DNA from 4 places in the Yersinia kristensenii genome. Region 4 is predicted to be linked to each of the others. Evidence: predicted binding sites of a transcription regulator. Region 4 holds the regulator's gene; each other region holds the start of a gene.

Region 1 (8,416 bases), 440 kb from region 4:
CTCTGATTAGCATTTATGGTGTGATGAGGCTTCAATAACAGGATAATACCGGTATACTTCCGCGACATTCATACTGTGGAAAATGCTCCTACGAGGATGCTATACAGCGCCATGACCCAAGACGCCTCACCGATTTTGACTTCATTGCTTGATACGGATGCTTATAAACTTCATATGCAACAAGCGGTGTTCCATCGTTATCGCCATATTACCGTTGCCGCTGAATTCCGCTGCCGTGGTGATGAGCTGCTGGGCGAATATGCCGACGAAATCCGCCATCAGATAACATTGATGAGCCAATTGACACTGACCGATGATGAGTATCTCTATCTCTCCGGCTTGCCCTTTTTTAAAAAAGATTATTTAAATTGGTTACAGAGCTTTCGTTTTAATCCCGAGCAAGTCAGCGTGTCTGATAATGGTGGTAAATTAGACATCCGGATTACCGGATTATGGTGCGAAACAATTCTGTGGGAAGTGCCACTATTAGCGGTAATCAGTGAAATTGTTCATCGCCGCCGCTCCAAACATGTCACTGTGGATCAAGCCATTACACAGTTGCGCAGCAAACTTCAGCAATTTAAAGCGCTCAGTGCTGATATCGACATGACTCACTTCAAGTTAATGGATTTTGGCACGCGTCGCCGTTTCTCTCGCGAGGTTCAGCACGCTATTGTCAGTGAATTAAAAGATGAGTTTCCCTATTTTGTCGGCACCAGTAACTATGATTTAGCACGCAAGTTGTCTTTAGCTCCGGTAGGAACTCAGGCTCATGAATGGTTCCAGGCCCATCAACAGATTAGCCCGGTGCTGGCCAACAGCCAGCGTGTAGCATTGCAAATCTGGTTAGATGAGTATCCAAATCAACTTGGGGTGGCATTAACAGACTGTATTACTATGGATGCATTCCTGCGTGATTTTGATGAAACCTTCGCTATTCGCTATCAGGGATTACGCCATGACTCGGGTGACCCGGTCGAATGGGGTGAGAAAGCTATCGCCCATTATGAAAAATTGGGCATTGACCCAATGAGCAAGACATTGGTGTTCTCGGATAATTTAGACTTGGAAAAAGCCCTGTCGCTGTATCGCCATTTTTACCAACGGATTAAATTGGTGTTCGGTATTGGAACGCGTTTAACCTGTGATATTCCCGGCGTCAAACCGCTGAATATTGTGATTAAGCTGGTGGAGTGTAATGGCAAACCGGTGGCAAAACTCTCCGATAGCCCAGGGAAAACCATTTGTCATGACCCGGCATTTGTTGATGAATTGCGTGAAGCATTCGCGCTTCCTTTAGTCAAGAAAGCCAGTTAATACCTGATTGCCGGGCGGCAGATGCTTGCCCGGCCCACCGCCAAATTTGCACTTTTTGATCGGCTTTACTCTTCCACATTCCACAATTCAATCATTTCTCGCTTTGTGTCGTCTCTATTTATAGAAATGTTGCACTGAACTGGTGATTTCTACTTGTGTCCTGCACCGCCGCAAGTAACATAGCAATATCCCCATTTTGTTGGGTTGTTAACTATTTATCAAAACTATTAAAGAGAGAAATCTATGAGCGTAGTGCCTGTAGTCGACGTACTGCAAGGCCGTGCTGCGGTTGACAGTGAAGTCACCGTACGCGGTTGGGTGCGTACCCGGAGAGATTCTAAAGCGGGTATCTCCTTCGTTGCCGTTTATGACGGTTCCTGCTTTGACCCGTTACAGGCCGTCGTGAATAATACTTTGCCTAATTATCAGGACGAAGTACTGCATTTAACTACCGGCTGCTCAGTTGAAGTGACTGGCACCGTCGTAGCCTCACCCGGTGAAGGGCAGAGTTTTGAAATTCAAGCCACCGCGATCAAAGTCGTTGGTTGGGTTGATGATCCCGATACTTATCCAATGGCAGCAAAACGTCACAGTATCGAATACTTGCGTGAAGTTGCTCACTTGCGTCCACGGACTAACTTGATCGGTGCAGTGGCTCGCGTTCGTCATACCTTGGCGCAAGCTATTCACCGTTTCTTCGATGAGAACGGTTACTTCTGGGTTTCAACACCGTTAATCACTGCGTCGGATACCGAAGGTGCGGGTGAAATGTTCCGTGTTTCCACATTAGATCTGGAAAATCTGCCGCGCACTGATACTGGCGCTGTTGATTTCAGTGAGGATTTCTTCGGTAAAGAAGCTTTCCTGACGGTATCCGGTCAGCTAAACGGTGAAACTTACGCCAGTGCATTATCTAAGGTTTACACTTTCGGCCCGACTTTCCGTGCTGAAAACTCCAATACTAGCCGTCATTTGGCCGAGTTCTGGATGGTTGAACCTGAAGTTGCCTTCGCCTCATTGGATGATGTCGCCGGTTTAGCTGAGAAAATGTTGAAATATGTTTTCCAGGCGGTATTGAACGAACGCGCTGATGACATGAAGTTCTTCGCCGAGCGTGTCGATAAAGATGCTGTCGATCGCTTACAACGCTTTGTTACCTCTGACTTTGCTCAAGTTGACTATACCGATGCTATTGAGATTTTATTGGCATCAGGTCAGAAATTTGAAAATGATGTCTCTTGGGGTATTGATTTGTCTTCTGAGCATGAGCGTTATTTAGCTGAGAAACACTTTAAAGCACCGGTGGTGGTCAAAAACTATCCGAAAGATATCAAAGCCTTCTATATGCGTATGAATGAAGATGGTAAAACCGTGGCAGCGATGGATGTCCTCGCCCCTGGCATTGGTGAGATTATCGGTGGTTCACAGCGTGAAGAGCGTTTAGATGTGTTGGATGCCCGTCTGGCAGAAATGGGCCTCAATAAAGAAGATTATTGGTGGTATCGTGATCTGCGTCGCTATGGCACTGTGCCACATTCAGGTTTTGGTCTTGGATTTGAGCGTTTGATCTCCTATGTGACTGGAGTTCAAAACGTTCGTGATGTGATTCCATTCCCACGTACGCCGAGAAATGCCAGTTTCTAAGTTCGTTATTTAGAAAAAGGATATTTTTGTATAAATAAAAGCCAGCTCTGCTGGCTTTTGTCATTTTTTAAAGTTCGATCTAAGTCACAAAGTTCCCTGAATTTTACATTTTGTAACACATAGTTTCCCAATGAAACATATTCAGGTAATTGGTAGCATTTTCGGTCTGGATTATAACCCTCACGAATGGAACACTGCGTTCAGACACAGACGACACCAAACTCTCAACAATAGTTCCAAAAAAATTATTGGCGGCAGTGGCAGGTGTCCGAATAACACCAATGAGGGTAATAATAATGATGAAGCGCAATATTCTTGCAGTAGTAATCCCAGCATTGTTAGCAGCTGGTGCAGCTAATGCAGCAGAAATCTACAACAAAGACGGCAACAAACTTGACCTGTACGGTAAAGTTGACGCGCGTCACCAGTTCTCTAGCAACGCTGGCCAAGACGGTGACGAATCTTATGTTCGTTTCGGCTTCAAAGGTGAAACCCAAATTACTGACCAACTGACCGGTTACGGCCAGTGGGAATACAACATTCAGGCTAACAATGCTGAAGCTCAAGAAGGCAAAGGCAACAAAACCCGTCTGGGCTTTGCTGGTCTGAAATTTGCTGAGTTCGGTTCATTCGACTACGGCCGTAACTACGGCGTAATCTATGACGTCAACGCATGGACTGACATGCTGCCAGTGTTCGGTGGTGATTCAATCTCCAACTCTGACAACTACATGACTGGCCGTTCTACTGGCTTGGCTACTTACCGTAACCAGAACTTCTTCGGTCTGGTTGATGGTCTGAACTTTGCTCTGCAATACCAAGGCAAAAACGAATCTGGCCGTGATGGTCTGCTGACCACTCAAAACGGTGACGGCTTCGGTCTGTCTTCAACTTATGACATCGGTTATGGCGTAAGCTTCGGTGCTGGTTATTCTACAGCTAACCGTACCACTGCTCAGAAAAATGCTCACCTGACCAACGCAACATTTGCTGAAGGCGACAAAGCTCAAGCATGGAACGTTGGTGCTAAATACGACGCTAACAACGTATACTTGGCAGCAATGTACGCAGAAACTCAGAACCTGACTCCATTTGGCAATGATTCTGTTGCTAACAAGACTCGTGACATTGAACTGACTGCACAGTACCAGTTCGACTTCGGTCTGCGTCCATCCCTGGGCTATGTTCAGTCCAAAGGTAAGGATCTGAACAACGCAACTGATGATAACCATGACCTGTTGAAATATGTTTCTGTTGGTTCTTACTACTACTTCAACAAAAACATGTCTACCTATGTTGATTACAAAATCAACTTGCTGGACGAAGACAACTTCACCCGCGCTAACGGTCTGAACACAGACAACGTTGTTGGTGTTGGTATGGTTTACCAGTTCTAAGTTAAACTTAATCACGCAGTTTATCTGCTGACATAAGTTGAAAAAAGACAGGGCCTCGGCTCTGTCTTTTTGTTTTATCCTTAGCTAACATTTTACCCTTGGCTAATATAGGGAGAATGCGCTGCCGAATGCGCTATTTTGCCGATATTTCACCCTGAATCCCCCCGCCTCACAACATTCATTTCTTTTTATCGCAAACGGTTGGCAAAGACTGCAACTGGCGCTACCCTGATGGTTCTGTTTGCTTAACGCTAAGCCATGGAAGCCTCTGACATGTTTGAAAAAATCACTGCTGCACCTGCCGACCCTATTCTGGGCCTGACCGATATTTTCCGCGCGGATGACCGCCCTCATAAAATTAACCTGGGGATCGGGGTCTACAAAGACGAAACCGGGAAAACGCCGGTGCTGACCAGCGTAAAGAAAGCTGAGCAGTATTTGCTGGAAAATGAAGTCACCAAAAATTATTTGGGTATTGATGGCCTACCCGTTTTCGCAAGCTGTACTCAGGAACTGTTGTTCGGTGCCGATAGTGCGATTATTACTGATAAACGTGCGCGTACCGCTCAAACCCCTGGTGGCACAGGTGGTTTGCGTATTGCCGCTGATTTCATTGCCCATCAAACCAGCGCCAAACGTGTCTGGGTCAGTAATCCAAGCTGGCCAAATCATAAAAACATCTTCGCCGCAGCTGGGCTGGAAGTGGTTGAATATGCCTATTATGACGCAGCAAATCATGCGCTGGACTTCGATGGGTTGTTAAATAGCCTGTCAGAAGCCCAGGCTGGCGACGTAGTGCTGTTCCATGGTTGCTGTCATAATCCGACGGGGATTGACCCAACAGAAGCCCAGTGGAGCCAATTAGCGGAATTGTCAGTTGCTAAGGGTTGGTTGCCGCTGTTTGACTTCGCTTATCAAGGTTTTGCCAAAGGTTTGGAAGAAGATGCCCAGGGTTTGCGTATCTTTGCCGCAACACATCAAGAATTGATTGTTTGCAGCTCTTATTCCAAAAACTTCGGTCTGTACAATGAGCGTGTCGGGGCTTGTACTATTGTTGCTGCAAATAGTGATGTAGCTGATATTGCCTTCAGCCAAGTTAAAGCAGTTATCCGCGCTAACTATTCCAACCCACCAGCTCACGGTGCCTCTGTGGTTGCCACCATTTTGAGCAACCCAGCGCTGCGTGCCATTTGGGAACAAGAACTGACCGATATGCGCCAGCGTATTCACCGTATGCGTCAGTTGTTTGTTAACACTTTGCAGGAAAAAGGCGCTAAGCAAGATTTCAGCTTTATCATCAACCAGAATGGTATGTTCTCATTCAGTGGCCTGACCAAAGAACAAGTTCTGCGTCTGCGCAATGAGTTCGCTGTTTATGCTGTCAATTCTGGCCGCGTTAACGTTGCCGGTATGACGCCAGACAATATGGCGCCATTGTGTGAAGCTATTGTTGCGGTGCTCTAATTAAGTCGCCGTGATTAACCGTAAAAAGGGTGCCTTGGGCACCCTTTTTTATTCGCCTGCCAATAAGCTTAACGGAATAAATACTTGGCAAATTCATTCATTGGCATGGGCCGCCCATACATATACCCTTGCAGATAATCCACATTGTGGGCCTGTAAATAGCGCATTTGAGTTTCGTTTTCGACGCCCTCGGCAATGGTTTGCAACCCCAGCCGAGTTGCAAGATCGATAACATTACCCACTATATGGCTCGACAAAGCATCGGAACCAATCATCCCGACAAAACTTTGATCAATCTTGAGAAAGTCGACTTTAAATTTCTGCAAATAACTTAAGCTCGAATGCCCGGTACCAAAGTCGTCAATGGCAATAAAAACCCCTAAAGCATGAAGTTCAGCAAATAATTTATCTGTAATCTCATCTGTAACAATCAATTTTCGTTCAGTTAACTCCAGCGTGATATTAATTTTATTACCGCCAAAAGCCTGAATGAAATGACGGCAGTCATCTACCAAACTGAGATCACGGCAATGATTGGCGCTAATATTAAAACCAAAGTGGAACCCTTCGGGTAATTGATTAACATAGGGCGCAAATTTTGCACTGACTTGCTGCATAATAGCGCGGGTCATTGGCACAATAAGCTCGCTATCCTCCGCCATAGGAATGAAGTGATTCGGTTGAATTAAACCCTGCCCAGGGTGTTGCCAACGCATTAAAACTTCACATCCCACCCAGCATTGCCCCTTACCGCTGACAATCGGCTGCATATAAGGAATAAATTCGTTATTTTCTAATGCTTGCTTTAATACCTGTGTGGGTGATGACGCCCTTCCTGACAGCCAAAAAACAAGTGCCGCCGAGCCAAGACTCATTAATATGAAGAAAATCAAGCTACCTTGAGCGTATTGCCAGACATAAGCCCAATATTGTTGATGAGAAAGCGCCGTGCTTAATGAATAAGCATATTTCTCTGAGGCCAGATATAAAGGTTCGCCTTTATTCGTCGGGTTACCTGAATGCACCATTCCGGCCGCATCCATCCATTTATCGCCAACTCTCAGTTGCAACGCAATATCGCCGCTCAATAAATTAAGAATACTGCGTAAATAATAACCATCAACAGCCACCAGAATGCTGTAATCCCCTCGGACTTGCCGATAAACCATCAAAGCGCGATCAGGAGTTACATCATTACCTGACATTAACTCTAGTTGCCCATCGACAAATTCATCTAAATAGAATTGCTCGGAAATCGGGCCATATATTGAAGAACAATAAATAGTGGTGTTTTTAGCCAAAGAAACTGAACGCACATCTGGTATAAAGACAACTTGATCGCGTAAGTTCTGTACCACTTGCAAGCAAGGTTTTCCCAGCCCTGTTTCTACCTGGGTAGCAGCATGCTGCAAGTTATTAAATATTTGGTCGAAACGTTCTCTACCCTGTAATAACTTGGCTTCAGCATCTTGATGCATATTAGCTTTTGTTTGCGCATAAATTACGGCTGCGCCCAACAGCAGAAATAGCAATAATACCATAGAAGAAAAACCGAGCCGGGACAGGAATTTATTCACTCTGAAACGACGAAATGGCATAGTAGATTCCATTGAAAGGCGCTCGTAATGCGACGAACTTAAAACAGCAGTAAAAGCCGTGCCGGGTCAATATCAGTTCTATACCCATCGCCTTTCAAGACACAGGGATGTTGGCTGCCCTTGCTCACCCCAATCACTGACTTGTTTAAGCTCCTCGGGGTTAATGAGTCTCTTTGAGACTCACCCTGCGGGCTAGCATAAATGCTGTTCAAACCGGTCTTTGACCGACTTGTCACTCAGTTGCTGCCTGTATCTCGGAGTAACTTGGGTATATTTTCTGCTATGTTACGCCTTCTAAATACTATAAGGTCACACTAATTTGATGAACCCCATCATTATGTTCATCATATCTGCAAATAGCTGATTATGAGCTCACAAAATACTTTAACAATTAATTAAATATAATATAAAAAAGACACCGTGAGGTGCCTTCCTTGATTAGATGCTGTCTGATACTCAGTGTTAGATAGCACTAAGTGGTGATTCTCACCAAATAGCAGGTTCTTCACGTATAAACGGATTGGTCTGCCGCTCATGCCCTAACGTAGACATCGGGCCATGGCCTGGAATAAATGTCATATCATCCCCCAAAGGCAACAATTTGGTTCGGATAGAATGAATCAATTGTTGATGGTCACCACGCGGGAAATCACTACGCCCGACACCGCCATTAAAAATAACATCGCCAACTAATGCCAAATGATCTTTTTGATCAATAAAGACAATATGCCCTGGCGTATGTCCTGGGCAATGCAGTACTGATAACTCAATAGCACCGACAGTGATTTTGTCGCCTTCTTCCAACCAACGCGTCGGGAGAAAAGCTTCACACTCACTCAGCCCAAACATTCTACTTTGAGCAGGTAATCCTTCTAACCAAAACGCATCTTCTTTTTCTGGGCCATAGATAGGCACCTGAAAATGCGCGGCTAATTCAGCGGCGGCACCTACATGATCCAAATGGCCGTGAGTCAACAAAATCTGGCTGACCTTAAC
Region 2 (8,416 bases), 3.6 Mb from region 4:
GGCCATTTTGATGATTTTAAAAGGTGTCAGTGCGGAGCAAGCTCATCAGGATTTACAGCGACATAATGGATATTTACGTGCCGCATTGTAAGGCTGGCTGTCACTGGCCCGCAGCGGTCAGTACAATGATACTGTATTGAACTGCACGAGTAGATTTCTATTGACTGGATTTATGGGATTTCAATGACAAATGTTTTTAGCGCCGAGCAAAATGACACAATGGCCGAGCCGCCCGCGGAAAATGTCAAACGGGTTGTCTTCTTTGATTTAGATGGCACGTTGCATCAACAGGATATGTTTGGCAGCTTTTTGCGTTTTCTGCTGCGCCATTTGCCACTGAATATATTGTTGGTGATTCCATTACTGCCGGTTATTGGATTGGGGTTATTGGTTGGCGGGCGTTGTGCTCGTTGGCCAATCAGTTTATTGCTGTGGGCGCTCACTTTTGGCCGGCCGGAAGCGCAGTTGAAGGATCTGGAACTGCGCTTTGTGAAGGAATTCCGCCAAAAAGTGACTGAATTTCCGGTGGTGATGATGCGCTTGCGCCAATATCTGCAGAGCACCGATGCCCAGGTGTGGCTGATTACCGGCTCACCGCAACGGCTGGTCGAGCAGGTTTATCACGATTCAGACTTTATTCACCATTTACGGCTGGTGGGGAGCCGTATGGCACGACGCAATGGCGGGTGGGTGTTGCCACTGCGCTGTTTAGGGCCAGAAAAAGTGGTGCAATTAGAACAGCGCTTGGGGTCGCCACTGAAACTCTACAGCGGTTACAGTGACAGTAAGCAAGATAACCCGCTGTTGCATTTTTGCGAACACCGCTGGCGGGTCAGTAAAACTGGCGAATTACAACAGTTAGAATGAGTCGTAGTTGAAATAACATACAGTTGTAATAGGCTTCAGTGGGGGTAAAAGCCCACTGAAGTTATTCGCCACATTGCTCTAATGAGTCACATCATTTTCATGATGGCCTAGCCGCCAGATCCGCTCAGCATGCCGGCCTAGCAGCCACAAACTGATGCCGAGCAACAGGAAGAAAATAGTTTTCGGCATGGTATCCCAGAAAAACTCAAAGAAACGGGTATACAAGTTGATGGCCAAAAATGTCAGGCCAAAGCCGCGTAGCATGGCATCATCGCGCTTTAACCCCAGCCAGATTGCCGCAGCGGCTGCGAGAGCAAATAAGATACTCCAATGGAGCAGTTCAATCTGGCGTAGTTGATACCAATGATCGATATCGCCGTAATTGCCAAAAATAGACAATAACCACAGGGCAATAAACAGATAAAGCAGCCCCATGGCCTGCGAAACCCGATCCAGCCGACGTGCCGCCAACTGCGGTTGTAATGTCAATGCACTGGCGCACAGCAGCAAACCAAAGGCAATAAAGCGGGTTGGATAGTTCATTCCCAGCCAGTAAGCGCCCCAACCGGACATATAGCCGGTTTCTGCACCAAACGCATTGCCCAGTGACAGCAAGGCAAACAGCCACACCAGTGGTGAGCGGCCAAACCAGCCGACCGCAGCGTAAATCAGGGTGCCGAGCAACAATAATACCGAGATGCGGCCACTGCCGTTATCCAGCCATTCGCCAAGCTGGCCGATAGCCGCAGCAGTAAAAATGACACCGAGGAACAGCACGGCCTCATTACTATAGATTTTGCTGGCATCTTGTCGGCGGCGGTAAAACCCCCAGCCATAAAAGGCCGCGGCTAAGACGCCAGTGACCGCGACTCGCACTGGAGGATCAAAGCGGAAAAATTGGCTAATCCAGGCTAATAGAAAAGTATCAGCCATCAGACTGCCAATCGCGATGACCAGTGAGGCCAGTGCGGCAAGGAAGGCGTAACCTGCCAACCTGCGCCAGTCAAAAGGTTGAACATCAATGTTTGCCAACAAACGCTGATGTTCTTCTTCAGGAATAACTCCTTCTTTGGCCCATCCATCAAGGGTTTTACGCACAATTACCGCGCTCTTCTTGTTGAGCTTCATGTTTCTGGCTTCCATATAGTTGCATATCATTTATATCAGGAATGATTCTTACCTTATCGGAACATTAACTGATCATGATGTATTGAGCTATTTTATAGTGAATTTAGTGGCGATAGTGATTGCTGTGTATAATGCACGCCGCAAAAAGTGCCAAAGGGGTTAATGTGTCTACTGATAATAATTCGCATTCTGAATGTGATTCGCCAATTGAATACAGTGATGAGTATTGGATGCAGCGGGCATTAGTATTGGCGCTACGCGCGCAAGCAGAAGGCGAAGTGCCGGTGGGCGCAATACTGGTGCTGGATAATCAGGTGATTGGTGAGGGCTGGAACCGCTCTATTGGTGATAACGACCCAACAGCACATGCTGAAATTATGGCGCTGCGCCAAGGCGGGCAAGCGGTGCAGAATTATCGTCTAATAGACGCGACTTTGTATGTCACTCTGGAGCCATGCGTGATGTGTGCGGGTGCTATGGTACACAGCCGGATTCGCCGGCTGGTCTATGGCGCTAATGATCTGAAAACCGGTGCGGCGGGATCTCTGGTAGATATTTTACGCCATCCTGGAATGAATCATCAGATTGAGATAACCGCGGGTGTGCTGGCTGATGCTTGCTCCCACCAATTGAGCGCGTTTTTCCGCCTGCGGCGCGAACAGCAAAAAGCACTGAAACTCGCGCAGCGGGAAAATCCTGAACCGCGCGAGATGTAAGTAAAAATAAGTAAGATTAATGATAGCTCAGCGAGTGAAAGGGCGACCGTACCTAGGGGCGCTCCGGCGACTTCGTCGCTACGACCCCAACGACACGTTTCCCCTCCATGATTGGCAATCTAAAAGAGTTGGCAACAATGGCGTCGGGAATCTGAAAGAAGTGCTAATTATTGATTGACCAGCCGGGCCCGACGACTGGATAAGCTTTACCTAATTCGGCTTCAATCGCGGCGTGCTGCGCGGCTTTTTTCTCTCTTTCCTGCAAGTATCCCTCCAGACTGACCTGATAGCGGCGGATGTTTTCGACGTAGTTATAGGCCTCGTGACCCCGCGCATAGCCATAAGTGGTGCTCGGGTAGTAGCGTTTTTGGCTCAACATGGGTAGCCGCATTTTTACGTCTACCCAACTGTCTGGGTTACCATTTTGTTTTTTGGTCAGTTTGCGGGCATCAAGCATATGACCATAACCCATATTATATGAAGCCAACGCAAACCAAATTCGCTCATCTTCTGGAATGGTCTCTGGCACTTTTTGCATCAGCCGTTGCAAGTAAACCGAACCACCTTTGATACTCTCTTCGGGATCAACCCGGTCTTTTACTCCCAAGCTACTGGCGGTGGCCCGCGTGAGCATCATTAGGCCGCGCACCCCGGTGGGGGAGGTCGCTTGTGGATTCCAATGGGATTCTTGATAGGCGATCGCTGCCAGTAATTTCCAGTCAATTTCACCGGCATGCTTTTCAAATAAGGGCTGGAAAGAGGGCAGCACATTATCAATGGAGGAGAGGAATGTTTTGGTATCGACATAATCAAAACTGCCGACATGGCCGAGATATTTTTCCTCCAGACGCGCCAAACTGCCGTCTTCTACCATCTCACTGTAGAAATCGAGCATTGCCGCATACAGGCTATCATCACGACTCTGTTGGAAATACCAAGTCACTGGCTCTTCATCCGTAACGTCAAAAGCCACTGCCAATTGTGGGTGAATGCGTTGCAGCAGCGCAATAGTGACAGAATCGCCGAGAGTATAGTCGAGCTTGCCCTCTGCGACTTGCTCCAGTAATTCTTTGCCGGAGCGATCAACTGACGACCCCCAGTTAAGATCCGGATATTTAGTCTGTTTAAGTTGTTTCAAGGTGGTCATATGGGCTGAGCCGGAGGCCACAATCAGTTGGCCTTTCAGGTCGCTGAATGATTTTGGGCGCGGAGCACCCAACCGGTAGACTAATTGTTGCGACACGGAATAATAGGCAGGGCCAGTGCGCGCCCGGTTAAGACGTTCGCGGTTATAAATTAGCCCGGCAGCAATGAGGTCGGCATCGTCACTATCTAAAGCATCAAACAGATCATTGATATTATGATGCGGGGTCATCACCAGCTTAACCCCCAGATAGTCAGCAAAACGTTGTGTCAGCTCATAGTCGAGACCGGAAGGGCCATCTTTTCCGGTTGAGTAGATCAAGGGTGAACTTATAGTGCTAACTCGCAGTTCACCACGGGCTTTTATTCGGTCCAGTTGCCCTTCTTGTCCATTGCGCCACGGAATATTGGGCCACAGCGCGAGGGCCAGAAGTAAGGCAATGATACCGATGACAAAGTAATTTAATTTTATGCGCGTCAAATAGTTATCTCTCGGCAGCGCTCTTTATATGTGTATTTTGAAGCGTAAATCGACATGGTTAAATCCCCAGTAGAGCGGCATTTTGCGCAATAATTCGTCAGTGTGCAACTTTATTGCGAGCTTATTGATCCGGTATTCAATGTATATCTCTAACAAAAATTTCTGACGCAATTATGAATAATAGCGACGCAAACGGTTTCGTCGGCGGCTCAGATTCACTATAATGGCGCGCGTTTTCCCCTGTTTTGCGCCAATGCATGCTGCGCCCAATGAAGTGCTGTCCCAGTCGCTTCGAAGAGAGAGAAACTTAGATTATGGAAATACTGCGTGGTTCGCCCGCTTTGTCGGCTTTTCGAATTACCAAACTGCTGTCCCGTTGCCAGGATGCTCATCTGCCGGTAGATGATATCTATGCCGAATACGTTCACTTTGCCGATGTCAGCGCTCCCTTGAGTGCTGACGAACACGCCAGACTCCAGCGGCTGCTTAAATATGGGCCATCTCTCCCCGAACATGCGCCAGAAGGGCGTTTATTATTAGTGACACCAAGGCCGGGGACAATTTCTCCGTGGTCTTCCAAAGCAACTGATATTGCACATAATTGTGCACTGCCACAGGTTCTGCGCCTGGAGCGCGGTCTGGCTTTCTATATACAAGGCCCGAACCTGACTGAAAGCCAATGGCAGCAATTGTCAGCATTGCTGCATGACCGCATGATGGAAACGGTTTTCACCGATTTGCAGCAAGCCGAGCAACTGTTCTCTCATCATCAGCCCGCTCCGGTACAACGGGTGGATATTTTGACGCAGGGCCGTAGTGCACTGGATCAGGCCAATATTAAATTGGGTCTGGCACTGGCTCCGGATGAAATTGATTATCTGTTGGCCGCGTTTACTGGCCTTGGGCGCAACCCGACAGATATCGAGCTGTATATGTTTGCTCAGGCCAACTCTGAGCATTGCCGCCATAAGATTTTTAATGCGGATTGGAAAATTGACGGTGTTGATCAGCCTAAATCGTTGTTTAAGATGATCAAAAACACCTTTGAGCATACCCCGGATTACGTGTTGTCGGCCTATAAAGACAATGCTGCGGTGATGGAAGGTTCTTCGGTCGGGCGCTTCTTTGCCGCGCCAGAAAATGGCGTTTATGGCTACCATCAGGAAGAGGCGCATATCCTGATGAAAGTTGAAACTCACAACCACCCGACGGCAATTTCACCATGGCCGGGCGCGGCGACTGGCTCGGGTGGAGAAATCCGTGATGAGGGGGCCACCGGGCGCGGCGCTAAACCGAAAGCGGGTTTGGTGGGTTTCTCTGTTTCTAACTTGCGTATCCCCGGTTTTGAACAGCCGTGGGAAGAGAATTTCGGTAAACCCGATCGCATTGTGACCGCGCTGGATATCATGACCGAAGGCCCATTGGGCGGTGCGGCGTTTAACAATGAATTTGGTCGCCCAGCGCTGTTGGGCTACTTCCGTACCTATGAAGAGCGCGTAAACAGCCATAACGGCACCGAGCTACGTGGCTATCATAAGCCGATCATGCTGGCGGGCGGGATTGGCAATATCCGTGCGAATCACGTGCAGAAAGGCGAAATCACCGTGGGTGCTAAGCTGGTGGTGCTCGGTGGCCCAGCAATGAATATCGGTTTGGGCGGCGGTGCGGCGTCTTCCATGGCCTCTGGCCAATCTGATGCGGATCTGGATTTTGCTTCGGTACAGCGCGATAACCCGGAGATGGAACGCCGTTGTCAGGAGGTGATCGACCGCTGCTGGCAGTTGGGCGACCACAACCCCATCCTGTTTATTCATGACGTCGGTGCCGGTGGTTTGTCCAACGCGATGCCAGAATTGGTCAGTGACGGTGGCCGTGGCGGCCGTTTTGAGTTGCGTGACATTCTAAACGACGAGCCGGGTATGAGCCCGCTGGAAGTGTGGTGTAACGAATCTCAGGAGCGCTATGTCATGGCCATTGCCCCAGCGCAGATGGCACAATTTGATGAGATTTGCCGTCGTGAACGTGCGCCATATGCGGTTATCGGTGAAGCGACCGAAGAAAAGCATCTGACCCTGAATGACCGTCATTTCGATAATCAACCCATTGATATGCCGTTGGATGTGCTGTTAGGTAAAACGCCGAAAATGTTGCGTGATGTTACCCGCCTGCAAGCGCAGGGAGAGGCTCTGCAGCGGGCTGAAATCAGCATTGCTGATGCAGTAAAACGCGTGATGCATTTACCGGCGGTAGCAGAGAAAACCTTCCTGATCACCATTGGCGACCGCACCGTAACCGGCATGGTCACCCGTGACCAGATGGTCGGCCCGTGGCAGATCCCGGTGGCTGACTGTGCCGTTACCAGCGCCAGTCTGGACAGCTACTATGGCGAGGCAATGTCACTGGGCGAACGTGCGCCAGTGGCCTTGTTGGATTTTGCCGCTTCAGCCCGTTTGGCGGTTGGCGAAGCATTGACCAATATCGCCGCGACCCAAATTGGTGAACTCAAGCGCATTAAACTGTCGGCGAACTGGATGTCCGCCGCCGGTCACCCCGGTGAAGACGCCGGTTTGTATGAAGCGGTGCGCGCGGTGGGTGAAGAATTATGTCCGGCGCTGGAAATTACCATCCCGGTGGGCAAAGACTCTATGTCGATGAAAACCCGCTGGCAGGAAGGGGATGAACAGCGCGAAATGACCTCGCCGCTGTCATTGGTGATTACCGCTTTTGCCCGTATCGAAGATGTTCGTCACACCGTAACCCCGCAGTTGCGTACTGACAAAGGTGACAATGCGCTGTTGCTGATTGATTTGGGCGCGGGCCACAATGCACTGGGGGCGACGGCGTTGACCCAGGTTTATCGTCAGTTAGGGGATAAACCGGCGGATGTGCGCGATGTGCAACAACTGGCGGGCTTCTTCAATGCCATGCAGCGTTTAGTGGCAGATCAAGCCTTGTTGGCCTATCACGACCGCTCAGACGGCGGTTTGTTGGTCACACTGGCTGAAATGGCCTTTGCTGGTCATTGCGGTGTGCAAGTTGATATTCAATCCTTGGGTGACGATGCGCTGGCCGCCTTGTTTAATGAGGAGTTAGGGGCGGTGATTCAGGTGCGCGCTGAGCAGCGAGCCGCAGTGGAAAAAGTGCTGGCTGACCATGGTTTGGCAAACTGTGTCCATTATCTGGGCCGCGCTGTTGAGGGGGATGTTTTTGACATCCGCAGTGGTACCGAGGCGGTATACAGCGAAAAACGCAGCACCCTGCGCTTGTGGTGGGCTGAAACCACTTGGCAGATGCAGCGCCTGCGCGATAATCCAGATTGCGCTGATCAAGAGCATCAAGCGAAACAGGATGAGCGCGACCCTGGCCTGAATGTGAAACTGACCTTTGATCCCGCTGAAGATATCGCCGCACCTTATATTATCAAACAGGCGCGACCAAAAGTTGCCGTGCTGCGTGAGCAGGGGGTTAACTCCCACGTTGAAATGGCCGCCGCTTTCCATCGCGCCGGTTTTGATGCCGTTGACGTGCATATGAGTGACTTGCTGGCAGGGCGCACTGATTTGCAATCTTTCCAGACCTTAGTGGCTTGTGGTGGTTTCTCTTACGGCGATGTATTGGGCGCAGGCGAAGGTTGGGCGAAGTCCATTCTGTTCAATGACCGCGTGCGTGATGAGTTCGAAGCTTTCTTCCACCGCCCAGAAACACTGGCGTTGGGGGTGTGTAATGGCTGCCAGATGATGTCTAATCTGCGCGAACTTATTCCGGGTGCTGAACACTGGCCACGGTTTGTCCGCAATTTATCGGACCGTTTTGAAGCGCGTTTCAGTCTGGTCGAAGTGGCAAACAGCCCATCCCTGTTTATGCAGGATATGGCGGGTTCCCGCATGCCAATTGCGGTTTCACACGGTGAGGGCCGGGTTGAAGTGCGTGATGCGGCGCATCTGGCAATATTGGAACAGAGCAACTTGGTGGCATTACGCTTTGTGAACAACCAAGGTGCGGTCACCGAGCAGTATCCGGCGAACCCGAATGGTTCAGCGCATGGTATTACGGCGGTAACCAGTGTCAGCGGGCGGGCCAC
Region 3 (8,416 bases), 3.6 Mb from region 4:
ATGTCTCTTTATATTGCAAAAAAGGCCTTACTGCGGAAGACTTCATTTCCTCAATATATTTGTCATTAAACTCCACTGTATTGCTGTTAACTTCAACCTCCGGTTGATAATCCTGTTTTTCTCGGCCGGGCAACTGATTATTTATATTGGACCTGATTTTTAAACTAACATAAAACCCTTCTTCATCCAGTGACAATGCCGTACCTGTCCCCTGATTAACTAATACTATTTTCTCCGCTATTTTTTGCGGAAACCACCTCTGCCCAGGAGTACCAAAATCACAATAACTAAATGCCACATCAGCCGTTAATTTGCCAGCCCTCAGATCTGTTGGTAATAAACAATAGAGATTGCGATCAAACCCTTGCCCACTAAAGGCCGTCATGATCTGCCCGGTATAGCTATAAAAAACGGAGGAACTTTTGCTGTCGATATCTGAAGGTTTATCTTTTCGACTTAATAAAATACTGTGCCCGCGGCTCAAATAATAATTGTAGCCAATATACTTTTCTGGGAACAAATTAGAGTGATAGTTAAAGATAACTCGTTTATTACTCGGGTATAAACTTTTGGGTGACACACGATAAGAACTGATATCAGAGATCAGCCCATACTTTTCCAACTCAGCGGCATTAGTACTTTTATAAAGCGAAACTGATTTTCCGGAAAATGAAAAATCACTAAAAACATCAACCTGAAAATTTAACGGTATTTTGATAGATGAAATATTATTATTCCACTGACTAAATAGCCATTCATCTTCAGTGTAGGAGGGCACACAAAATTTTTTAGAGTCCCCCTTTTCAGTATAATTATCACCAGAATAAAAACAAACATTGTCATCATTAAAATGATTGGATATCGCACTGAATGAGATAAAAATTAAACTATAAAGTATCTTGCTCACCTGATTATTGATATTCATGTATCACCTTTAAAGAGTAAGCTGGCAAATACAGGCTATTTTGTATGAGCCAATATGTAATAATTTGATTTTTTATATTCACACAGACATAAACGACGACAAAGAACAATCCACATAAAATGAATTCATTTTTTATTGATATTTAAAGAAAAAATAATAAATACAGTTTTTCTTACAACTGAAATACAAAGTAAAAAGCCCCCGAACTATCGGAGGCTTCATCTACACTAGCGACAATGTTTAGGGGTAAAGCTTATTCCCACTCAATTGTCGCGGGTGGTTTACCACTGATATCGTAAACTACGCGAGAAATACCATTCACTTCATTAATGATGCGGTTTGATACGCGGCCAAGGAAATCATAGGGCAGATGCGCCCAATGCGCAGTCATGAAATCAATGGTTTCAACTGCACGCAGTGAAACAACCCAGTCATATTTACGGCCATCACCCATCACGCCGACGGAACGAACCGGCAGGAAGACAGTAAAGGCCTGGCTGACTTTATTGTACAGGTCCGCTTTGTGCAGCTCCTCGATAAAGATGGCGTCGGCGCGGCGCAGTAAATCGCAATATTCTTTCTTCACTTCGCCCAATACGCGCACACCCAAACCTGGGCCTGGGAATGGATGACGATATAACATGTCGTACGGCAGTCCCAATTCCAGACCAATTTTACGCACTTCGTCTTTAAACAGCTCTTTTAACGGCTCGACCAAGCCCAGCTTCATCTCTTTCGGCAAGCCGCCCACATTGTGGTGAGATTTAATCACATGGGCTTTACCGGTAGCGGAGGCTGCTGATTCAATCACATCTGGATAGATAGTGCCCTGCGCCAGCCATTTCACCTGCTCTTGTTTGCACGCTTCTTCATCAAACAGCTCAACAAACACGCGACCAATGATTTTGCGTTTTGCTTCTGGTTCATCAACACCCGCCAGCGCGGAAAGGAAACGATCTTCCGCTGCCACATGGACAATATTCAGACCAAATTTATCGCCGAACATTTCTAACACTTGATCGGCTTCGTTCAAGCGCAACAGACCGTTATCAACAAACACACACGTCAGGCGTTTGCCAATCGCACGGTGTAACAGCATTGCAGTGACGGATGAATCAACCCCACCGGATAGCCCCAAAATCACGTGGTCTTCACCGATTTGCTCACGCAGGCGCACGATAGCATCTTCAATAATGGTGGCCGGTGTCCACAGTGCTTCACAAGCACAGATATCCAGCACAAAGCGCTCCAGCAGGCGTTGGCCTTGCTTGGTGTGTGTCACTTCAGGGTGGAATTGCACACCGTAAAAACGTTTTTCTTCGTTGGCCATAATGGCAAACGGGCAGGTATCAGTGCTGGCAACCGTCACAAAATCAGACGGGATCGCAGTCACTTTGTCGCCATGGCTCATCCACACATCCAATACGGCTTCACCGGCTGGATTAATGGCATCTTTGATATCACGAATCAGTGCACTGTCAGTTTTAATTTCGACCTGCGCATAACCAAATTCGCGCTGGTTTGAACCTTCAACCTTACCGCCCAGTTGCATGGCCATGGTCTGCATGCCATAACACACACCCAGCACAGGGACACCGGCAGTGAACACGTAATCCGGCGCACGTGGGCTGTCGTGTTCAGTGGTGCTTTCAGGGCCGCCAGAAAGAATGATGCCGCTTGGATTAAATTCGCGGATCTGGGCTTCAGTCACGTCCCACGCCCAAAGTTCACAATAGACACCAATTTCACGAACGCGGCGCGCCACCAGTTGAGTGTACTGCGAGCCGAAATCGAGGATAAGGATGCGATGCTTATGGATATTTTTTGTCATGTGCGGCGTATTCCAAATATTAAAATAAAAAATAGTCATCTGATGACTAGCACCAGATGACTAATTAACTTGTTATTAGCCCATGCGGTAGTTTGGTGACTCTTTGGTGATAGTCACATCATGCACATGGCTTTCTTGAATCCCAGCACCACTGATACGCACAAACTCAGCTTTGGTGCGCAATTCATTGATAGTGCCGCAGCCGGTCAGCCCCATACAGGAGCGCAAGCCCCCCATTTGCTGATGCACAATCTCTTTCAACAAACCTTTGTATGCCACACGCCCTTCAATACCTTCCGGCACTAATTTATCGGCCGCATTATCGGTTTGGAAGTAGCGATCTGAGGAACCTTTGGACATCGCGCCCAATGACCCCATACCGCGGTAAGATTTGAATGAACGGCCTTGATAAAGTTCGATTTCGCCGGGTGACTCTTCAGTCCCTGCCAGCATCGAGCCGACCATGACACATGAAGCACCCGCAGCAATGGCTTTAGCAATATCACCAGAGAAACGAATACCACCATCCGCAATAACCGGGATACCGGTGCCTTCCAGCGCTTCGACGGCATCAGCAATCGCAGTAATCTGTGGCACACCAACGCCAGTCACAATGCGAGTGGTACAGATTGAACCAGGGCCGATACCCACTTTGACCGCACTCACGCCAGCATCGGCCAATGCTTTCGCACCAGCCCCTGTCGCAACATTGCCGCCCACGATTTGCAGGTTAGGATATTTGGCGCGCGTTTCGCGAATACGCTGTAACACGCCTTCGGAGTGACCATGGGATGAGTCGATGAGTAAAACATCAACACCCGCAGCGACCAGCGCATCGATACGCTCTTCATTGCCTGCACCAGCACCCACAGCAGCACCAACACGCAGGCGGCCATGCTCGTCTTTACAGGCGTTTGGCTTGCGTTCTGCTTTTTGGAAATCTTTAACGGTAATCATGCCGCGCAGATGGAAGCTATCGTCCACGACCAGTGCTTTCTCGACACGTTTTTCATGCATTTTTTGCAATACAACTTCGCGGGCTTCACCTTCTTTGACCGTCACCAAACGCTCTTTCGGTGTCATCACCGCCGTCACCGGTTGGTCCAGATCAGTCACAAAGCGCACATCACGGCCAGTAATGATTCCAACCAGCTCGTAGTCTTCGGTCACTACCGGATAACCGGCGAAACCGTTACGGGCGGTCAGTTCTTTAACCTGACGGAGAGTTGTTGTTGGCGTTACAGTCTGTGGCTCAGTCACAACGCCACTTTCGTGTTTTTTCACGCGGCTGACTTCTTCAGCCTGGCGCTCAATGGACATATTTTTGTGGATGAAACCTAAACCGCCCTCTTGTGCCAGCGCAATGGCCAGACGAGCTTCGGTTACGGTATCCATTGCTGCGGACAGCATAGGGATATTCAGGCGGATAGTTGCAGTCAGTTGGGTACCAAGTTCTGCCGTATTAGGCAAGACTGTGGAGTGGGCTGGAACCAGGAGAACGTCGTCAAATGTTAGAGCTTCTTTCGCGATACGTAGCATGGGCAATATCTCACCAAGGTGAATGTGAAAAAGATAAAATATTGCCGTGGCATTATACAGAGCGTAATCGGTTGCCTCCAGCACTTTCTCATTATTTTTCTTGCTATGCGGTTTGAGGCAGGTAATATCGATCAATTAAGTACTTGTTTTAAAATTTGATCCAGGTCACATGTCACAAACTTCTGCGTCATCAATTTTTACCGTCAGCCGCCTTAATCAGACGGTGCGACAACTGCTGGAAATGGAAATGGGCCAAATTTGGCTCACGGCCGAGATTTCTAATTTTTCTCAGCCGTCGTCTGGTCACTGGTATTTCACCTTAAAAGATGACCGGGCGCAGGTACGCTGTGCAATGTTTCGCAACAGTAATCGCCGAACCACTTTCCGCCCGCAAAATGGCCAGCAAGTTTTGGTCAGGGCATCCATCACCCTGTATGAACCGCGCGGTGACTACCAGTTAATTGCCGAAAGTATGCAACCTGCCGGTGACGGATTACTGCAACAACAGTTTGAGCAGCTTAAACAACAACTGGCCGCAGAAGGACTTTTTGATCAAAGTCACAAGCAATCACTGCCCAGCCCAGCCAAACAAGTTGGGGTGATTACCTCATCTAGCGGCGCTGCACTGCACGATGTTTTACACGTTTTACAGCGCCGTGACCCATCACTGCCAGTGATTATTTACCCTACAGCAGTGCAAGGTGCCGATGCCCCACTACAGATAGTCCGAGCCATTCACTTGGCTAATCTGCGCGGAGAATGTGATGTATTGATCGTCGGGCGGGGTGGCGGTTCACTGGAAGATTTGTGGAGTTTTAATGACGAGCGGGTCGCCCGCGCCATTTTTAACAGCCGTATTCCTATTGTCAGTGCGGTCGGCCATGAAACCGATGTCACCATTGCGGACTTCGTCGCAGATTTACGCGCCCCAACCCCTTCAGCTGCAGCAGAGCTGGTCAGCCGCAACCAGATTGAGTTGATCAGGCAAATTCAGGGCCAGCAGCAGCGCATGGAAATGGCGATGGATTATTATCTGGCGCAACGTAGCCAGCAATTTACCCACCTTGAGCATCGGCTCCAACAGCAACATCCGCACTTGCGCTTGGCTCGTCAGCAAACCCTCTTGTTGAAGTTGCAGCGCCGCCTGGAAGACAGTGCACAAAACCAAATTCGCTCATTAGGTCGGCGCACTGAACGGCTGCAACAGCGCTTGATTCAAGTTCAACCGCAAGGGCAAATTCACCGTTATAACCAGCGAGTACAACAGCAGGAATACCGCTTGCGCCAAGCCTTTGAGCGCCAGCTTAATGGTTATCGTCAGCGCTTTGGTATTGCTTGCTCGCAATTAGAGGCGGTCAGCCCATTGGCCACCTTGGCCCGCGGCTACAGTGTCACACAGACCCCCGAAGGCACCTTACTTAAGACCACCAAACAAGTGCATACCGGCGACAAGCTGACAACTCGGCTACAAGATGGCTGGGTGGAAAGTGAAATCACTCAAATCAATGTGGCAAAAAAGCCCCGTCAGCGTAAGCAGACCAATTAGAAAAGTTGCCATCTTTGAAAGAATTTGATGTTTCAGGTAGACGGCAAGAGAGACAAATTGGTCGGGAACCGATTTGAACAGCATTTATGCTCGCCCGCAGGATGAAGCTCATCAATTCCGAATCATTTATCTAAATAAGTGATTCGGGTGCTCAATCAGACAATCGGCAGATAACTAAAACGAACGCGGCTTTTCGAAATCAACCCATGGCCATTCTGGCAAAAATAATCAACGGCCCCACACGCTTTCAACACTTGGAGCGGTTTGGCGCAATCAGGACAATCGGCCTGTTGCTGATAGTTGCCGTGACAGCTTGAGCAGTGAAAGTGACCACTCACTTGCGTCATTGCCTGCTGACAAATTGGACATAACGCATCCATTATTTATCTCCTCGATTTCACTCAAAAACTCACATCACGCCCAGCGCGCGTAAGAAATAAATCCCAATAGCAGTCGTGAAAAATGAGCCGACAGTAGTAATCGCAATAATATTCGCGGCCAGCGTAGCATTCCCCCCCATCGCCCGGGTCATGACATAACTACCCGCGGCGGTCGGGGTAGCAGAAAATAGAAAAACAATCCCTAAGGTTGCACCACGGAATCCCATCAGTAAGCCGCCAAAAGTCATCAATATTGGTACGACGAATAGTTTTGCCACCGAGGATAATGCAGCCACATTAGAAGAGCGGAACATCGCGTGCCAATCCAGGCTCGCGCCAGTACAGAGTAATGCCAGTGGGAGTGCCAAGGCAGAGATATAACTGCCTGTCTGGACAATGACCTGCGGAATAGGTAAACGGGTTTGAGCATAGGCCAAACCGCACACCAAACCAATAATCAGAGGATTGGTGACAATGCTGCGTAGCAATGCCAATTGGCTGATTTTCCCGCCCTGCCCACCTTGTAAGCTGCGGGTCAGTGTTATCACGGACAGCATATTAAATAATATCACTGTCACCGTCAGATACATCGACCCCAGAGCAACCCCTTCAGCGCCATAGGCTGTCATGGCAAATGCCAAACCGACAATCGCAGTATTGGCTCTGAAACCGCCCTGTACGAACACACCGCGTTCACGCGGGTCTTTTACCAGCCACTTGGCCGCAATTTCGAGTAATAAAAATGTCACTAACGTGCCAACAGCACCATAGATAACTAAAGGCAAGTTATCCATCAAGCTGACATGATTAGTCGCAACACTGAAAAACAACAGGCAAGGAAGCGCCAGGTTGAAGACCACCCGGGTCGCACCATCGCAAAATCGATCATCCATCAGGCCACAGCGCCGTAATAACACGCCGAGTAACATCATCAATAAGTTGGGTACTGTTACACTAAACGCGAAACTCCAGGTTTCCCAAGACATGGCCGACGTTCAACTCCTTTTATTTTGCGCAACTCATCCCTGAGAGCAATCCCCTAAGATGGTGCGCTAAAAATGCAAAAAGCGCGGGATATCCGCGCTTTGCTGTTTTTATTTGCCTTTTTTCAGGTGCGACATCAAGCGCTTACGTTTCCGCATCTGATTTGGCGTCAGGGTATTGCGCTTACCCGCAAACGGGTTCTCACCCTCTTTAAACTGAATACGGATGGGCGTACCCATAACCTTCAATGAACGACGGAAGTAATTCATCAGGTAGCGTTTATAAGAGTCAGACAAATCAGTAACCTGATTGCCATGGATAACCACGATAGGCGGGTTATAGCCACCGGCGTGAGCATATTTCAACTTAACACGACGACCACGCACTAACGGAGGCTGATGGTCTTCTTCTGCCATTTGCATGATGCGAGTCAGTAAGGAAGTACCCACTCGCTTGGTTGAACAGTCATAAGCTTCCTGAATAGATTCAAACAGGTTACCCACGCCACTGCCGTGCAAGGCAGAGATAAAGTGAATGCGGGCAAAATCGACAAAGCCAAGGCGCAGGTCAAGCATATCTTTAACCTGAGCACGCGCTTCTTCTGTCATGCCATCCCATTTATTGACAGCAATAACAAGTGAGCGCCCACTATTGAGGATAAAGCCTAATAGAGACAAATCCTGATCTGAAATACCATCACGGGCATCAATAACCAACAGCACCACGTTGGAATCTTCAATTGCCTGTAACGTTTTAATCACTGAGAATTTTTCAACTGTTTCAGTAATTTTACCGCGTTTACGCACACCCGCAGTATCAATCAGAATATATTCGCGCTCATCACGGGTCATTGGAATATAAATACTGTCACGGGTGGTACCCGGCAGGTCATAAACCACCACACGATCTTCACCGAGGATACGGTTAGTTAGTGTGGACTTACCCACATTGGGACGCCCCACGATTGCCAGCTTGATTGGCAGAGTTCGCGGGTCGAAATCATCTTCTTCGTCTTCTGGGATTTCGTCTTCGTCAGCTTCCTGCGCGGCCCAATAGGCCGCATTAGCTTCTTCATCTGTCAACTCAACTTCAGGCTCTTCGGCGTCCATATAAGGCGCCATAACATCTTCAATCAGCTGAGTCACACCACGGCCATGGGAAGCCGCAATCGCATGAACTTCACCTAAGCCTAATGAATAGAAATCAGCGGC
Region 4 (8,416 bases):
ATGTAACCATAATTCTCGGTATTGTAGCCTTACTCAGCCCCCTCTAACGCTCTAATAGATCGTGGTGCGTATCCTTGATTGGGTATCCATAAGGACTTCATTCCATACACTGCATATGACCAACATTAGGTCACCCGAGATGTCACTGAATTAGGTTAGCTAAGGTAGTGAGTAGGATAATATTCCTATATGATGGGAACTTAGTTTTGATTTATAATGACTTTTAAATATTAAACCGTTGATTGCAAAGAGGTATTATGAAGCGCTTACTCCATACCATGATCCGCGTTGGTGACTTACAACGTTCCATCGATTTCTACACCAAGGTATTAGGAATGCGTTTGCTGCGGACTAGCGAAAATACCGAGTATAAATATTCGTTGGCATTCGTCGGCTATAGCGATGAGAGCGAAGGCTCAGTGATTGAGCTGACTTATAATTGGGGCGTAGACAGCTACGAAATGGGGACTGCATTTGGTCACCTGGCGCTGGGTGTAGATGATGTTGCCGCCACCTGCGACCAAATTCGTCATGCCGGAGGCAAAGTCACCCGTGAAGCTGGCCCGGTCAAAGGCGGTAATACGATTATTGCTTTTGTCGAAGATCCCGACGGTTACAAAATCGAGTTAATCGAGAATAAGAGTGCCGGACACGGCCTCGGAAACTGATTAGCCCGAAGGCACCGGTAAGGTGCCTTTTTTCTCATCGCGATATCCCCCTGCATCCCACGCCAAAATTTGACATAATGCGTGCTGAATTCGTTGAAGATAAGAAACTGATGGCAGATAAAAGTGATCTTAACGCCCTAAGTGGCCGTTTTCGTGGGTATTACCCAGTAGTAATTGATGTAGAAACCGCCGGTTTTAATGCTCAAACTGACGCATTACTCGAAATTGCCGCCGTAACATTGCAAATGAACAAGGATGGCTGGCTGCTGCCTGATGAAACGCTTCATTTTCATGTGGAGCCGTTCGAAGGTGCCAACCTGCAACCGGAAGCACTGGCATTTAATGGGATCGACCCCAGCAACCCATTACGAGGTGCAGTCAGTGAGCATGATGCTTTGCATGCCATTTTCAAAGCCGTTCGTAAAGGACTGAAAGATAAAGGCTGCAACCGCGCCATTATCGTCGCGCATAATGCCCATTTTGACCACAGCTTTGTGATGGCCGCGGCTGAACGCGCGAGCTTGAAGCGCAACCCGTTCCATCCCTTTGCTACTTTCGATACCGCCGCTCTCAGCGGGCTGGTTCTGGGGCAAACCGTATTGGCAAAAGCTTGCCTGACGGCAGGTATTCCATTTGATAGCAGCCAGGCGCACTCTGCCTTGTACGATACAATGCAAACGGCAAAATTGTTCTGTGAGTTGGTCAATCGGTGGAAAAAACTGGGTGGCTGGCCGGTACCTGCGGGTGAATCTGAGTAATGTAATTCCAAGGGAACCCAATATTTACCGATTAAAAAAGGTGGCCTGCAAGCCACCTTTTTAGTTGTACTGCCCCTCCAGCCGATTACTCTGCTGCGGGTTTCTCTTCTTCAGTGCGATATTTATCTGCTGTTTCTTTCAACAGTTGTTGCAGTTCGCCACGCTGATACATTTCCATCAGGATGTCACAGCCGCCAACCAATTCGCCGTCGACCCATAATTGTGGGAAGGTTGGCCAGTTAGCATATTTTGGCAGCTCAGCACGAATATCTGGGTTTTGCAAAATATCTACATAAGCAAAACGTTCGCCACACGCGGAAAGCGCCTGTACCGCCTGAGCAGAGAAACCGCAGTTTGGCAGCTTAGGTGAGCCTTTCATGTAAAGCAGGATTGGATTTTCTGCTATCTGGCGCTGAATTTTATCAATCGTCGTCATTTCTTGCTTCCTCAAGCCATTTCGTGGCTACAATACTTAGAACCTAACCATTAGGGCTATTTTATTATTGCGTCCTGTCTATTGTAGCGACTGTCACTACTGGAATAAAACGCCATCTTTTGCAGGGGCTTTACTCTTTCAGCAAATGGTTATATTGTCAGCTACAAATATGTGCATTCAGAATAACATTTTTGATCCCATTACTTCATTATTATCTTCATCGTGGGATACCAGAAATGTCGGGTAGCTAACCCGTTGACATATGGTTGATTTAAGGCCATTTGCCGGGTGAAAAAGCGACGATTGCGACGCCATTAATGTTTTCTCACAATATCGACTCAAATCCTGTCGCTCTCTGCTTTTTTATATCGTGAGTTTCGGCAATACTGTGACTCTTCGTATTCATTTCAGGGCCAAGGTTGGTAGCGTTATTATGCGTTTAATTGTTACGCTGTTTGTGCTGCTTTTTACCCAGCTATTTCTAAACCTTGCGCATGCATCGCCGCAGGCTCACGTTTCGGCCGAGCAAAAGAAAGGTCAAATCAGTCAGGCGAGCCCCGATGACCGTAAAAAACGTAAAGCCGATAGAACAACCAAAAAAGCCAAAGTGACCAGCGATAAAACCGCCAGTAAAAATGTCACAAATAAAACAATAGCCAATAACGATAAAAAGAAAACAGCAGCCACTGCCAGCAAAGTTATTAAGAAGAAAGTACAAGAGGTCAGTAACCCTACAAAAAAATCAGACAGCAATAAAACAATTCCGAGTAAAACAATCGCGACTAAAACACCTCAGATTAAAACCGCCGCCCATAAAAAAGTGGCGGTGGGTAAAATAGAGAAAGTTGCTTATGGCCGCCACCGAAATAAAACCCAAGGTAAAGCAGAGACCAAATTAGCGGCAAATAATAAGCTCACGCTCAGCCCTGCACATAAAAAACGCTATCAGCACGCCAAACAGACTGCGATGAGCAAACTGATGAAGCAAGTCGGTAAACCTTATCGTTGGGGGGGGACCTCCCCTAATACAGGTTTTGATTGCAGTGGGCTTATTTATTACGCCTATAAAGATGTCATCAGAATAAAAATGCCACGCACGGCTAATGAAATGTATCATTTACGCGATGCCGCACCGGTGAAACGCGCGGAATTAGAAAGCGGAGATTTAGTCTTCTTCAATATTGCTAATCGTGGTGTTGCTGATCATGTCGGCGTTTATTTAGGCAATGGCAAATTTATTCAGTCACCGCGTACTGGTGAAGAAATTCGCATTAGCATGCTAGATAATGACTACTGGCAAGATCATTATGTTGGCGCTCGCCGCGTCGTGACACCCAAAACTATTCGTTAATCAAAAAACGGGCCGCTAATCTCGATCCCCGCACCTGGTAGACCTATCGGGTGCCAATAACTCAATCATCGCCCCTCAATCACATAACTTCAGCACATGCTTTTCACACAATACCCCATCAAACGATGTGGTTATATCTGTCATTTCTGTTGAAAGTTGTTAAGATTAATACCCACAACAAAAATACAATAATTACGATTTTAACCGCCCCTCACCCCATCTTAGCGACTGCAAATGGTTGGATTTGAGGAGCAAACACCCTGAGCAACCCCGAAAGGAGAGAGCGATGTCTTTTGAATTACCGGCATTACCTTATGCACAAAATGCACTGGAACCGCACATTTCTGCTGAAACGCTGGAATACCATTACGGCAAGCACCACAACACTTATGTGGTCAACCTCAATAATCTGATTAAGGATACTGAGTTTGCAGGTAAATCCTTGGAAGAGATTATTAAAACTTCCAGTGGCGGTGTCTTTAATAATGCAGCCCAAGTCTGGAACCACACCTTTTACTGGCACTGTTTATCACCGAATGGTGGCGGCGAACCTACCGGCAAAGTTGCCGATGCCATTAATCAATCCTTTGGTTCTTTCGCTGAATTTAAAGCACAGTTTACTGATGCGGCGGTGAAAAACTTTGGCGCAGGCTGGACGTGGCTGGTCAAAAAAGCGGATGGCGCACTGGCGATTGTCAGTACATCAAATGCGGCAACACCGCTGACGACGGCTGATAAGCCGCTGCTGACTGTGGATGTGTGGGAACACGCTTACTATATTGATTATCGTAATGCGCGACCAAAATATCTGGAAAACTTCTGGGCCTTAGTAAATTGGTCTTTCGTTGAGAAAAATTTAGCCTGATACAGCGCAAACAGAAAGACAACACGCGTGGATATTATCAGTAGAAATAATTAAGGGCGGTTTAACCGCCCTACTAATGGCTTCACACCGGCAAGTGGTTTAATTAATTCATTACCGCCACGAAGCTAAAAGCAATAATCATCGCCAGCGCACCAACAGTCGTAATCAGCGACATTTTCAGATTGGTATCCATAAAAACTCCTCAGCCGGTTAATTTTTATACTTGGTCATATTTCAAGTAGCATCTGCGTTAACTACGTTAAATCGCCCGAATCACTTACACTGTAAGTGTATCGGAGGCTCATCCTACGTGTCAGCACAAGCTCTGTTCAAAATGGTTTACAACCAATTTGCCTTTCACTTGCCGCTTTCCTGCAACTCGAATTATTTAAAGTATAGTAAGGTAAAGGCACACAATTAGTGCGTTAAATCATTTTCCCACAGTTAAGAAAAAAAATCTTGTGCTCATTACGCACTTTATAACTTTGATTACCTCTTTCACTTTTCCTCCAGATCAGCCAAAATTCGCAGTTCATAACTGTATGCCGACTAATAATGTCCAATAAAACCTCTCAGACAGCCTGCTGATTCAACTTACCAGCCTACTCTTGTGTCTCTGTCTGAGCGGTGTTCGAGTCATACAGGCAAACGATTAACATAATACTTACCTACTGCAACAGGTGAGCTTAGGAGTCATTCTTTTTATGGCAACGATTAAAGATGTGGCCAAACACGCGGGTGTGTCTACCACCACCGTTTCGCACGTTATCAATAAAACTCGTTTCGTCGCCGAAAATACCAAGGCCGCTGTGTGGGCGGCCATTAAAGAGCTGCATTATTCGCCCAGTGCTGTGGCCCGCAGCTTGAAAGTTAATCACACTAAATCAATTGGCTTGTTGGCAACATCCAGTGAAGCACCCTATTTTGCTGAGGTAATCGAAGCAGTTGAAAATAGCTGTTATAGCAAAGGCTACACCCTGATTTTGTGTAATTCTCATAATAATCTGGATAAACAAAAAGCCTATCTGTCCATGCTGGCGCAAAAGCGTGTCGATGGATTATTGGTGATGTGTTCTGAATATCCTGAACAATTACTGGGGATGTTAGAAGATTATCGCAATATTCCAATGGTTGTGATGGACTGGGGTACTGCCCGTGGCGATTTTACTGACTCGATTATTGATAATGCATTCGAAGGAGGTTATTTGGCTGGCCGTTATCTTATTGAGCGCGGTCACCGTGATATCGGGGCGATTCCCGGTCAGTTATCGCGAAATACCGGTGGTGGTCGCCACCAGGGCTTTCTGAAGGCACTGGAGGAAGCCAATATCCCGCTGCGTGACGAATGGGTGGTTCAGGGGGATTTTGAGCCAGAATCCGGTTATAAAGCTATGCACCAAATTCTGACACAAAAACACCGCCCGACCGCCGTATTCTGTGGCGGTGATATTATGGCAATGGGTGCAATATGCGCGGCGGATGAATTGGGCCTGCGGGTGCCACAAGATATTTCAGTGATCGGTTATGATAATGTGCGCAATGCACGCTATTTCTCACCGGCGCTGACCACGATTCATCAGCCCAAAGAGAGATTAGGGGAAACCGCCTTTGCCATGTTGCTCGACCGCATTGTCAGTAAACGCGAAGACCCACAAACTATTGAAGTACATCCTAAACTGGTTGAACGCCGATCGGTGGCAGATGGCCCATTCCGCGATTATCGCCGCTAATCTTCGCCCGCCGGTAGCGCCCTGTTACCGGCAACTAATTCTGCCGTGCTTAATCATTACCCATGTCATTATCATCTCTTAGCCACTCATTATTAAGTGTGACACTGTCACCTAAATACGCCAGCATCCATGCTAAGGCTGGCGAATGATTATTCTGCTCCCACGTCAAGCAACACGGGCTATCAGGAAGTGGCTCGGCCAATGTTAATGCCACCAGTTTCCCTTGTTCAATCAAGGGCGATACCATATGCGCGGGCACCATTCCGACACATAATCCTGCACACAGACAATCTATTCCCGTGGCCCAATCCGGTGCCACTAAGCGCTGTTGGTTATCCAAGGTCCAGGTATCTCGTTTCGGCAAATTTCGCGCAGTATCCTCCAAACAAAGTGAGGGATAAGGCCGCAATTGGTCATCAGTAAGGGGCCCGGTTAAGTAAGCTAAGGGGTGATTGACGCTCACGACACAATGCCAGCTTAAAAAGCCCATGTCGCGGAAGACAAATCGCCCGCCAACCGGGATGGCGCGAGTCGCTCCAATGGCCATTTCAGCTTGTCCATCCGCCAGTGCATCCCAGACACCGTTAAATACCTCATAACGCACCCGCAGTTCGATATCGGGGAAATGGCGATAAAAATCCAATACTAACCGGCGGCTCCGCTGAGGTTTGACGATTTTATCGACCACGATATTGAGTTGCCCACGCCAACCATTTGCCACTTGTTGGCACTGTCGCCGTGTGCCATTCATTTTTTTGATAACATCTCTAGCTTCTTTGATAAAAACCCTGCCCGCCTCCGTCAATTCTACGTCCCGATGACGCCGCACAAATAACGGCACTGCCAGCCACTCTTCCAACTGGCGCACGGTATAACTTACCGCCGACGGGACGCGGTGCAATTCTTGAGCTGCGGCGCTGAAACTCCCGGTGCGAGCAACTGCATCGACCACATCCAATGAATATTCTGACCACATATTTTGCCCTTCCCCTAGACTAAATATTTGCCATCAATTTTTTTGATAGCATGGCGCAAATATTACCGTTTCACAACAGAATACCTCGCCGCTAGAATGCCCCCCGCAATGGAATTTCAATGATAAAAGTTTTGCCTGCAAAATTATAATGAGACACAAAAAATGAAAACGACTTCCAGTTTCATGTTCTATCTGGCCGGTTTGAGCATGTTGGGGTACCTGGCCACCGATATGTATTTGCCTGCCTTTGGCGCTATGCAACAAGAACTACAGACCTCCGCTGGCTCCATCAGTGCCAGCCTCAGTATCTTTCTCGCTGGTTTCGCTATCGCCCAGCTTATTTGGGGGCCTGTTTCCGATAAATTAGGCCGCAAACCGGTACTATTAGTCGGATTAGGTTTATTTGCCATTGGCTGTCTGGGCATCTTATGGGTTGAAACGGCGACACAGTTATTAGTTCTGCGCTTTATTCAAGCGGTGGGCGTCTGTTCTGCCGCCGTGAGCTGGCAAGCATTGGTGGTAGATCGGTACCACAGCAGCAAAGTCAATCGAGTGTTTGCAACCATAATGCCTTTAGTGGCGTTATCCCCCGCGCTGGCCCCTTTATTAGGTGCGTGGTTATTAAACCATTTCAGTTGGCGGTCAATTTTTGTCGTTTTGTTGGTGATTACACTGCTACTGCTGATCCCGACCGCACTGCTTAAGGAACGGAAAAAAGTAGTATCGGATAGCGTGCTTAAAAGCAAAAGTGCTATTAGTTTCTGGCAGTTGCTGAAATCCCCCGTATTTAGCGGCAACGTGATGATGTTTGCAGCATGTAGCGCGGGTTTTTTCGCCTGGTTAACCGGCTCACCTTTCATTTTAGGCGATATGGGATATAGCCCGAATGCCATAGGTTTGAGTTATGTTCCACAAACATTAGCCTTTTTGCTCGGGGGTTTTGCCTGCCGCAGTGCCTTAAGTCGGATTAAAGGCAACACTCTGTTGCCATGGCTGTTAGCCGGTTATGCCTTCAGTATGATTGCGCTCTATCTGATAGCCACATTGACGACACCAACACTGATGACCTTACTTATTCCGTTTTGCATAATGGCGCTGGTGAATGGTGCCTGCTACCCTATTATCGTAGCAAATGCATTAATGCCCTTTCCGGCGAATACTGGCAAAGCGGCAGCACTGCAAAACACGCTTCAGTTAGGTTTGTGTTTTATTGCCAGCATGATAGTTTCGCTTTATATCAGCCAACCTTTACTGGCAACAGTCACGGTGATGCTATCAACGGTCGCTTTAGCCATATTGGGTTATGGCATTCATTGCTACGCGATAAAAAATGGAAAAAGCCATACTCATAGTGACGACTATAATTACGCGGAGTCATAATTCCCAATAGAAATAGTCACTAAGGAACATGCTGGCCGGAAGCGATTTATTATTGAGAAAGCGCTCCGGCAAGCCTATACTCAATCGAACTGATTAGAATACCATTTAAAAAAAGCATTATCTTAAGCATTTTCTGTGCGCGTGGATTGCGTCACATTTCCTCTTATGGATGAGTTGCCCTAAGCCAAAGTGTCATTAGGGTTTCTTCTTAATCTTCCTCTGTCCGTAATGGATACCAGACATCAACTTTAT

The links. The regulator PurR, encoded in region 4, represses purine synthesis genes. The targets are predictions, from matches to a motif close to CANGCAAACGTTTGCNTG.
Region 1: a site for PurR is predicted at 4,549-4,566, ahead of DX162_RS19340 (amino acid aminotransferase). Genes of this name have one in related genera too.
Region 2: a site for PurR is predicted at 4,521-4,538, ahead of purL (phosphoribosylformylglycinamidine synthase). Genes of this name have one in related genera too.
Region 3: a site for PurR is predicted at 4,356-4,373, ahead of guaB (IMP dehydrogenase). Genes of this name have one in related genera too.

What each region holds. Positions count from the first base shown of each region.
Region 1 is NZ_UHIY01000001.1:4,155,616-4,164,031, forward strand. It holds gene pncB (nicotinate phosphoribosyltransferase) at 112-1,317, shown strand; gene asnS (asparagine--tRNA ligase) at 1,561-2,961, shown strand; gene ompF (porin OmpF) at 3,261-4,358, shown strand; gene DX162_RS19340 (amino acid aminotransferase) at 4,632-5,822, shown strand; gene DX162_RS19345 (EAL domain-containing protein) at 5,891-7,420, opposite strand; gene DX162_RS19350 (MBL fold metallo-hydrolase) at 7,907-8,416, opposite strand, start outside.
Region 2 is NZ_UHIY01000001.1:142,419-150,834, reverse strand. It holds gene murQ (N-acetylmuramic acid 6-phosphate etherase) at 1-91, shown strand, start outside; gene yfhb (phosphatidylglycerophosphatase C) at 220-867, shown strand; gene DX162_RS00615 (hypothetical protein) at 946-1,995, opposite strand; partial or broken gene tadA (tRNA adenosine(34) deaminase TadA) at 2,120-2,711, shown strand; gene mltF (membrane-bound lytic murein transglycosylase MltF) at 2,875-4,335, opposite strand; gene purL (phosphoribosylformylglycinamidine synthase) at 4,650-8,416, shown strand, end outside.
Region 3 is NZ_UHIY01000001.1:82,257-90,672, forward strand. It holds gene DX162_RS00375 (hypothetical protein) at 1-925, opposite strand, end outside; gene guaA (glutamine-hydrolyzing GMP synthase) at 1,179-2,756, opposite strand; gene guaB (IMP dehydrogenase) at 2,832-4,295, opposite strand; gene xseA (exodeoxyribonuclease VII large subunit) at 4,465-5,841, shown strand; gene DX162_RS00395 (zinc ribbon domain-containing protein) at 5,997-6,221, opposite strand; gene DX162_RS00400 (AEC family transporter) at 6,251-7,207, opposite strand; gene der (ribosome biogenesis GTPase Der) at 7,316-8,416, opposite strand, start outside.
Region 4 is NZ_UHIY01000001.1:3,719,297-3,727,712, forward strand. It holds gene DX162_RS17020 (LD-carboxypeptidase) at 1-55, shown strand, start outside; gene gloA (lactoylglutathione lyase) at 258-668, shown strand; gene rnt (ribonuclease T) at 779-1,426, shown strand; gene DX162_RS17035 (Grx4 family monothiol glutaredoxin) at 1,512-1,862, opposite strand; gene DX162_RS17040 (C40 family peptidase) at 2,296-3,213, shown strand; gene sodB (superoxide dismutase [Fe]) at 3,500-4,078, shown strand; gene cydH (cytochrome bd-I oxidase subunit CydH) at 4,182-4,271, opposite strand; gene purR (HTH-type transcriptional repressor PurR) at 4,783-5,808, shown strand; gene punR (DNA-binding transcriptional activator PunR) at 5,858-6,784, opposite strand; gene punC (purine nucleoside transporter PunC) at 6,947-8,164, shown strand.